DNA from 4 places in the Halomonas sp. A3H3 genome. Region 1 is predicted to be linked to each of the others. Evidence: predicted binding sites of a transcription regulator. Region 1 holds the regulator's gene; each other region holds the start of a gene.

Region 1 (2,205 bases):
GGCTGGTCAAATCCGACGCTGGCAAGGTGGGTATCGACGATGTGGATTTAACGCGCGCCCCCATGCACGAGCGCGCAGCCGCGGGGATTGGCTATCTACCTCAAGAGGCGTCTATTTTCCGCAAACTCTCGGTTGCCGAGAATATTATGGCGATACTCGAGACCCGCAAAGAGCTTAACCGCAGCGATCGCGAACAGCGCCTGGAAGCGCTACTCGAAGACTTCCATATCACCCATATTCGCGACAACCTGGGCATGAGCCTTTCGGGCGGCGAGCGCAGGCGTGTAGAAATAGCCCGCTCGCTAGCCACAGAGCCCGCTTTTATTCTGCTCGATGAGCCTTTTGCGGGCGTTGACCCCATCTCGGTAGGTGAGATTAAAACCATCATTCGTGCACTGAAACAGCGCCATATCGGCGTGCTGATCACCGATCACAACGTGCGTGAAACACTAGACATTTGCGATATCGCCTATATCGTCGGCGATGGGCAAATCATCGCCAGTGGCTCGCCCGCCTCGATTCTCACCAACCAAAAAGTAAGGGATGTGTATTTGGGCGCCGATTTTCGCCTGTAATGTTTTTGCCTTAATCACCCCTAAATAGCGCTTTAAAACAACTTTACGACCAATGGCATGCTTATTGCACTTGCGCCAAGCACTCACTCGCACTAGGGTGGAGCATTCTGATTAACGAGTGGTTCTCAGATGGTCATGAAAGCTTCTCTCCAACTGCGTATCGGCACACAGCTGACCATGACGCCCCAGTTGCAGCAGGCCATTGCGCTGCTGCAACTCTCTACGCTGGATCTTCGTCAAGAAATTCAGCAGGCCCTCGATGCCAATCCCATGCTGGAGCAGGAAGATGAATTTAGTGAACAGGCTGTCAGCGAGCCTAAGGAAGAAGAGTGGTCAGAGAGCATCCCTACTGAGCTCTCGGTAGATAGCGACTGGTCAGATACCTATCAAGATATGGGAAGCCAGGGGGGCAGCAGCGAAGGCCCCGACTTTGAGCGCCAGGCAGCCGGGCAGAGCCTTCATGGCCACCTGCTGTGGCAACTCGCCATGACCGATTTTAGCGCTCGCGAGCAGCTTGTCGCGGAAAGCTTAATCGACGCGCTAGACGCCAACGGCTACCTGACCCAGCCGCTCAACGACATCCGTGAAGGGCTTCGTGCCCAGGGCATTGACGGGCTAAGCCAGCGCGAAGTGGAAACCATTCTACTCAAGCTCCAGCAGTTTGAGCCGACCGGCATATTTGCCCGTGACTTGCGTGAGTGCTTGATGCTGCAGCTCGCAGCTCTCCCCGATGATACGCCACTGCTGGTTCCCGCCCGCCGCTTGGTGCGGCAGTTTCTCGAAGCGCTTGGCAAAGACGATATGCGTCTGCTGAAACGCCGTCTAGGGCTCGACGACGAACAGCTGGCCGATGTCATCCTGCTTATTCGCAGCCTAGACCCACGCCCAGGCAGCGCCTACGGCGACACCGATGACAGCTATGTCACCCCCGATCTAGTCGTCCGCCACGATAATGAAGGCTGGCATTTAGAGCTCAACCCCGAGGCCCTGCCACGGCTGCGCATTCAGCCCGACTACGCCAGCTTGATTAAGCGTGCGGATAAAAGCGATGACAACCAGTTTCTCAAAGAGCACTTGCAGGAAGCGCGCTGGTTGATCAAGAGCCTCTCTAGCCGAAACGATACGCTGCTGCGTGTTGGTCGCGAAATCATTACCCGCCAGATTGGCTTTTTAGAGCACGGCGAAGAAGCCATGAAACCACTGATACTGGCCGACATTGCCGAAGCCGTGGAGATGCACGAGTCGACTATTTCACGGGTAACGACGCAAAAATATATCCATACACCCCGTGGTGTGTTTGAACTCAAATACTTTTTCTCAAGCCAGGTGAGCGGTCAAGATGGCGACAGCCACTCCAGCACCGCCATCCGTGCACGACTCAAGAAACTGATTCAAGAGGAGCCGCCCGGCAAGCCGCTTTCAGACAGCCGCTTAGTGACGCTATTAGGCGAAGGAGGGATTCAAGTGGCGCGTCGTACGGTGGCGAAATACCGTGAAGCCATGGGCATTCCCTCTTCCAGTGAACGGCGTCGTTTGCGCTAACTTCGTTAACGTTTCAGGGAAACTCTCGACAAGGGCTTTGCAACGCGGCAAAAAGGGTTACAATCGAAGTACAGTCCGATGGATAAGG
Region 2 (2,205 bases), 3.6 Mb from region 1:
ACGCGTAGGGCAGGCGTGTAAACGTTGCAGAAAATCGTCGATCGCGCTGTTATCGTCCAGCTCAGGGTCAAACCCACCCAAGCGTTCTAGCCAGGCTCGCCTCACGGCAATGTAGGGCGGCAAAAGTAAAGCACTGGCCAATAAGCGCCTCAGGATGCGTTCCGACAGCGATGGCCGGGTGAGGCCAATAATCAAGGCGTCAAGGGTGTAAGTGTTGAGCTGTGAATAGAGTGCACACCAAAGCTCCGCAGGCAGTGGTTTTTTCTGTAGCGCAATGATGAGCCACTCTGCTTGGCTGGTAAACGCGGCTTTATTCAAGCGAGCCCCCAGCGGCCTTGATGGTGTAATCAGCGAATGAGCATGGTAGCGCTGTTCAATAGCACTCAGGCGTGCTTGCGCTTGAGTGGCTGTCACCAAAATGGGCAGCAAGTGGTCGGCGACACCGGATTCACGTATGGATTTTAAGTGGCGTGGCAACATTTCACCCGTCACCATGGCATCAACGATAAAGCAGACCGATCCCATTTGCCGACTCCGATTGTGAGCAAATCTATCAAATTGTAATTTATTGTAGTATCTGGTTTATTTGCGTAGCAAGTAAAAAAATTTGCGAGCTAAAAAACAGCGCTAAGTATGACTTGTGCACTTTAATGGGGCGCGCGGCATTATTTTTGTTATATTTTGGTGCATAAGAGGTTTTTTAGACGGTTCAGAATAGCCTGTTGCGCCGTTATGCGTCATCAAGAGGCATTCGAAGCCATTTTTTAATGTTTATAAAACAGATAGTTGTTGTTTTTTTATGCCATATTGGTGCAGTGTTGGCATGTTCTCTGCATTGTATTTGCAAGCGGCTAGCGGGCCGTAGGCATAAGCCCTGCGGCGTGCTAAAACGATAGCCGGTCTGAAATGCTCGCTGAGCGATTTGTTAACCAATGTCAGGCAAACGTTGAGCGAACAAGAATGACAAACGTGCGGTTTAGCACGTATTTTGTCGAACAACACTTTTATCGGTAGCTTACTGTCGTTAGCTTTAAGCCACGCTCATACCGGAGGACACTATGTCAGCCAAGACTCTCGCGCTAATTGAAGAACACGATGTTAAATGGGTAGACCTGCGTTTCACCGACACTCGCGGTAAAGAACAGCACGTGACCGTGCCTGCGCGCGATGTAGACGAAGAATTCTTCGAGAATGGCCAAATGTTCGATGGCTCTTCTATTGAAGGTTGGAAGGGCATTAACGAATCCGACATGATTCTGCGCCCGGAAGATGGTACGGGCTACCTTGACCCCTTCACCGAAGATGCGACGCTGGTGCTGCGCTGTGACATCATCGAGCCGGCCACTATGCAGGGCTATGATCGTGACCCGCGCTCTATCGCTAAGCGCGCAGAAGCTTACCTGCAGTCTACTGGCCTGGGCGACACCGCGTTCTTCGGTCCTGAGCCTGAATTCTTTATTTTTGACGAAGTGCATTGGAAGTCTGATATCCAGGGCTCCATGTACAAAATCACCTCCGACGAAGGCGCTTGGGCAACCGACAGTGTCGTTGAAGGCGGCAACCTTGGCCACCGCCCGCGCGTTAAAGGCGGCTACTTCCCGGTTCCTCCGGTCGATAGCTTCCACGATATTCGTGGCGCAATGTGTAATACCCTGGAAGCGATTGGTCAGACCGTCGAGGTACACCACCACGAGGTTTCCAACGCAGGTCAGAACGAAATCGGCGTTAAGTTCAACACGCTGGTGAAGAAAGCTGACGAAGTTCAGGAAATGAAGTACGTGATCCACAACGTGGCCCACGCGTATGGCAAAACGGCCACCTTTATGCCGAAGCCGCTGGTCGGTGATAACGGTTCGGGTATGCACGTTCACCAGTCTTTCTGGAAAGATGGCAACAACCAGTTCGCCGGTGACGAGTACGCTGGTCTGTCTGAAATGGCGCTTTTCTACATCGGCGGCATCATCAAGCACGCCCGTGCCCTGAACGCCTTTACTAACGCTTCTACCAACTCATACAAGCGTCTGGTTCCTGGCTTTGAAGCGCCGGTCATGCTGGCCTACAGTGCCCGCAACCGTTCGGCTTCAATCCGTATTCCTTACACCGCCAGCCCGAAAGGCAAGCGTGTGGAAGCGCGCTTCCCTGATCCGACTGCCAACCCTTACCTGGCGTTCTCTGCCATGTTGATGGCGGGTATCGACGGTATCA
Region 3 (2,205 bases), 2.4 Mb from region 1:
GGGGTATCGGTGCCGACGAGGTCGGCTGTTCCGATTTAACGTTGCTATACGACATAGGGGTCACCCATTGGAAGTGATTATTGGAGGTGGCTGGCGGCGTAGCTAGGTCAGTACTTTTTTATTTAGTCGCTATTTCTTTGATATCTATTCGGTCGGCGTCACTCGCTGTGTTTAACGCCCGGTAGTACGCAAAGCATTTCATACAGCAGTGTGGCGCCCATCAGCGCGGTGTTGCCGCTGGGGTCATAAGGTGGAGATACTTCCACCAGGTCGCCGCCGACAATATTCAGCCCGGCGGCACCGCGAACCAGCTCCAATCCTTGGCTAGAGGTCAGTCCACCCATCTCCACCGTGCCGGTACCGGGGGCAACAGAAGGATCCAGGCCGTCGATGTCGAAACTGATGTACACCGGGATATCGCCCATCTGCTCGCGCACTTCCTGCATCAACGGCGCTAGAGAGCGATACCAGCACTCTTCGGCGGGAACGACGCGAAAACCCTGACCACGGCACCAGTCAAAATCTTCAGCGGCATAGCCGGTACCACGCAGGCCGATTTGCACTACCTTGCCATGGGCCAATAAGCCCTCCTCCTGGGCGCGGCGAAACGGCGTGCCGTGGGCAATTGGCTCACCGAACATGTGCTCATTTACATCGGCGTGAGCATCGATATGAATCAATCCCACCGGGCCGTGCTTTTTGGCCATGGCGCGAAGGATAGGCAGCGTGAGCGTATGTTCCCCCCCCAGAGTCAGCGGAATGCAGTTATGTTTCAGCACGTCATCGTAAAAGGCGGTGATGATGTCGACGCTTTTCGGCAGGTGGAACGTATTGATGGGTACGTCACCGATATCGGCCACTTGCAAGCTTTCAAAGGGCGCGGCACGGGTCGCCATATTGTAGGGGCGCAGCATGCGCGACTCATCACGAATCTGGCGTGGTCCAAGCCGCGTGCCGGGGCGGTTTGAAGTGCCGATATCCATGGGAATTCCAATAAATGCCGCATCCAAACCCTCGGCTGTCTCTTGGGTGGGCAGGCGCATCATGGTGGCAGGGCCTGCAAAGCGCGGCATGGTGTTTCCGCCCAAGGGCTGATTAAACTCCGACATACACATCTCCTTATATTTTTTGGCGGTGAGCACGGTGTAGGTATTGGCCTAGCTCTTTTCACTACTCTTCTAAAGTCATTGCACAGACCATGCCAAGTCGTAGATGCCTATAAAGTGGTGGGATTAGCGACCAAACGATGCAAAAATGAATCAACTAGAGGCTTTTTTAATTCATTTTTGTATCAAAGATTCATAAATGAATCACTCAGAGGAGTTGGCTGCGATGAGTGAAATAGACAGGCGTGTGCTGCGAACCATTGTGGAGACCGCAAACGACCACTTCTTTATCGTCAGTGGCGATGGGCAAATAGTGGATATTAGCCCAGGAGCAGAAGCGGTTTACGGGGTATCCAGAGAAGAGCTGCTCTCCAGCAGTGTGCAGCAACTGCAAGCGGCCGGGGTGCTCAAACCCTCCATCACCATGGAAGTGATGCGCACCCGTCGGCCTGCGCAGATTATGCAAGTCACCGGAACAGGCCGCCGGGTGATTGCCGAAGCCTACCCAGTGTTCGTCGACGGCAAGCTGGAGCGCATTATCAGCCGCTCGCGGGATTTAACCGACTTGCAGTTACTGCAGGACGAATATGCGCTGCTGCAAAAACGCTTTAGCGAACACTTAAAGCGCAGTCAGGCAGCGCCAGACGCGGAAGAGCAGGCGTTGGATGACGCCCTGGACAATTTGCAGGTGCGTAGCAGCGTGATGCGTGAAATTGCGCTGCTGCTTAAGCGGGTCGCCCCTTCGGATGCCAATGTGCTGATGCTGGGTGAATCAGGTGTGGGTAAAACCGCCTTTGCCAAGCAGCTACACCGCTGGAGCCAGCGCTGTGACGGCCCCTTTATCGACGTTAACTGCGCGGCGATTCCAGAGAATCTGTTTGAGTCCGAGATGTTTGGCTACCAGCCCGGCGCTTTCAGCGGTGCCGCCCGCCAGGGCAAAGCCGGGCTGTTAGAGCAGGCCGAGGGCGGTACGCTGTTTTTGGATGAAATAGGCGAGCTGCCGCTGCTAATGCAAACCAAACTGCTCAAGGTGATTCAGGACGGTAGCTTGACCCGACTGGGTGACACCCGCTCTCGCAAGGTCAATTTTCGCTTGGTC
Region 4 (2,205 bases), 4.9 Mb from region 1:
ACGTTGGCACTTGTGGGGGCAACCAGCTCAATCTGCTGGATCAGCTTTGCCACCGCCGGGCTGTTGCCGACAATATCGCGGTGGTTAAGCTCCGCTTTTATCTCTTCTTGAAGGTACTCATTCTCTAGCTCCAAACGCTGCTTGAGTGACTCTACCTCAGCGAGGGCATCACGCAGCTGCTGCTCAGCGCGCTTGCGCTCGCGAATATCGCGAAATAGCACCACCGCCCCGACCAAACGACCCATCTCGAAAATCGGCGTGCTGGTGTACTCAACAGGAATCGCTTCACCATTTTTATGCCAGAACACTTCGTTATCAACGTGATGCACCTGGCCGTCGCTAAACGAAGCATGAATAGGGCACTGCTGCACTGGAAAGTGGCTGCCGTCAGCGTGGGTATGGTGGAACATGAGGTGCGCGTCATGACCCACCATATCCTCAGTACTCCAGCCCAGAATGCGCTCAGCGGCGGGGTTAACAAAGGTGGTTTTGCCCTCGGCATCCAAACCGTAAATGCCCTCGCCTGCTGCGCCCAGAATTAGCTGGTTCTGCTTCTCAATCTGCTCGAAAACTTGCTCGACACGCTGCCAGCCCACCTCGCCCTGGCGGTGCTGGCGTCCTAACTCTGCTTTTGCACGCCGCTGCTCGGCTTTATTGCGATCAATCAGTGTAAATAACAGCTGCGAAGAGCCTTCGATATGCTGGGCGTAGACTTCTACCCGGTAAGGCTGGCGCAGCATGTCTAGCATCACCAGGTCATCCGACCAGGCCGTTTTTTGCACCAGTGTCTCATCGGTAAAACTCACCCATAGCGGCAGTGAAGCACTCAAACGATGGCTAAACGGTGACGTTAAGGAAAGTGCACTTTCAATACACAACAATTCGCAGGCAGCGGGATTAGCCGCTAGCAGCTGATCTGCAATCGGGTCGACAACAATCATTGCAAGCGGTGAATACTCACCCATAAGTGCTGAAGCTTCGGTCTGCGCAGCCACTCGCCCTACCATTGGCTATTACCTCAATGTTTAGAGATGATCCTTCTCTTTAGCTTTCAATTCCCGCGCCACTTACGAGTTTTCGTTAAATAAACAACGAAATATCGTTATTTACGATTTTTCGTGCCTTTTAAAGGCCCCCTCTCAAAGTTTTAAAAATTAAAATAATAAATTAATAAACAAACACTTAAAGATAATAAGCCCTAACTGGCACGCAATTCGCAATGCCTTTGTTAGCGCCGCATGCTTAAACCATTACGCACCAAGACGGCGCAGCCATCTGTTTTTTTGCTCCTGTGAGGTGAACGTCCATGAAAGACAACAACGACCACAGCAGTCTCGGCAACCCGTTCGACCACCGTCAATCTCTCATTCATGGGCGGCACTGTGATTGTCACGACTGCCAGCCTTCAGGTAACACCACCATTACGCCTGTCCAGGCAGGTCCCTCTTCAGCGCCCACCGATACTGAAGCAATGATGGATCGTATGGTGGAGAGTGCCTTGGTTCGCGGTATGTTCGGCCACAGCGACATGCATCGTCGTCAATTTATGAAGTTGATTGGCGGCGGCACGGCCGCAGCAGCATTAGCAAGTTTGCTTCCCATGGATGCCATTAAAGCAGCGATTAAAGAAAATTTAGGCCCCCTGGAGAAAACCCAGCTTAATATCGGATTTGTCCCCATCACCTGCGCCACACCAATCATCATGGCGCACCCCATGGGCTTCTACGAGCGCTATGGCTTGGATGTATCCGTTATCAAGACCGCTGGCTGGGCCGTGGCTCGAGACAAGTCGCTGAACCGCGAATACGATGCGGCGCACATGCTTACCCCAATGCCACTGGCTATGACCCTTGGTGCTGGCTCCAACCCCGAACACTTCATCATGCCTGCCGTTGAGAACATCAATGGGCAAGCCATCGTGCTGCACAACGACCATCAAGATAAACGCGACCCTCAGCAATGGAAAGGCTTTACCTTCGGCGTACCTTTTGAGTACTCCATGCATAATTTCTTACTACGCTACTACGTGGCTGAGCATGGCCTTGACCCTGATCAGGACATTCAAATCCGAGTCATTCCACCGCCGGAGATGGTGGCCAACCTTCGGGCGGGCAATATCGACGGCTTCTTGTCACCTGACCCCTTTAATCAGCGGGCGGTATTTGAACGCATCGGCTTTATCCATCTTCTGACCAAGGATATTTG

What was found. Region 1 encodes sigma-54, which starts transcription at its own class of promoters, with help from an activator protein. Its sites were predicted from a motif close to TGGCACNNNNNTTGCTNT; they were not measured.
Region 2: the regulator sigma-54 is predicted to act here: its motif matches at 820-837, upstream of glnA (glutamate--ammonia ligase).
Region 3: the regulator sigma-54 is predicted to act here: its motif matches at 1,187-1,204, upstream of speB (agmatinase).
Region 4: the regulator sigma-54 is predicted to act here: its motif matches at 1,204-1,221, upstream of HALA3H3_RS00850 (CmpA/NrtA family ABC transporter substrate-binding protein).

The regions. Positions count from the first base shown of each region.
Region 1 covers NZ_HG423343.1:5,106,699-5,108,903, forward strand. The annotation lists gene lptB (LPS export ABC transporter ATP-binding protein) at 1-575, shown strand, start outside; gene HALA3H3_RS23235 (RNA polymerase factor sigma-54) at 705-2,117, shown strand.
Region 2 covers NZ_HG423343.1:1,499,493-1,501,697, reverse strand. The annotation lists gene HALA3H3_RS06570 (hypothetical protein) at 1-525, opposite strand, end outside; gene glnA (glutamate--ammonia ligase) at 1,059-2,205, shown strand, end outside.
Region 3 covers NZ_HG423343.1:2,751,963-2,754,167, reverse strand. The annotation lists gene HALA3H3_RS12195 (YjiH family protein) at 1-55, opposite strand, end outside; gene speB (agmatinase) at 159-1,109, opposite strand; gene HALA3H3_RS12185 (sigma-54 interaction domain-containing protein) at 1,333-2,205, shown strand, end outside.
Region 4 covers NZ_HG423343.1:204,239-206,443, forward strand. The annotation lists gene HALA3H3_RS00845 (sigma-54 interaction domain-containing protein) at 1-1,007, opposite strand, end outside; gene HALA3H3_RS00850 (CmpA/NrtA family ABC transporter substrate-binding protein) at 1,307-2,205, shown strand, end outside.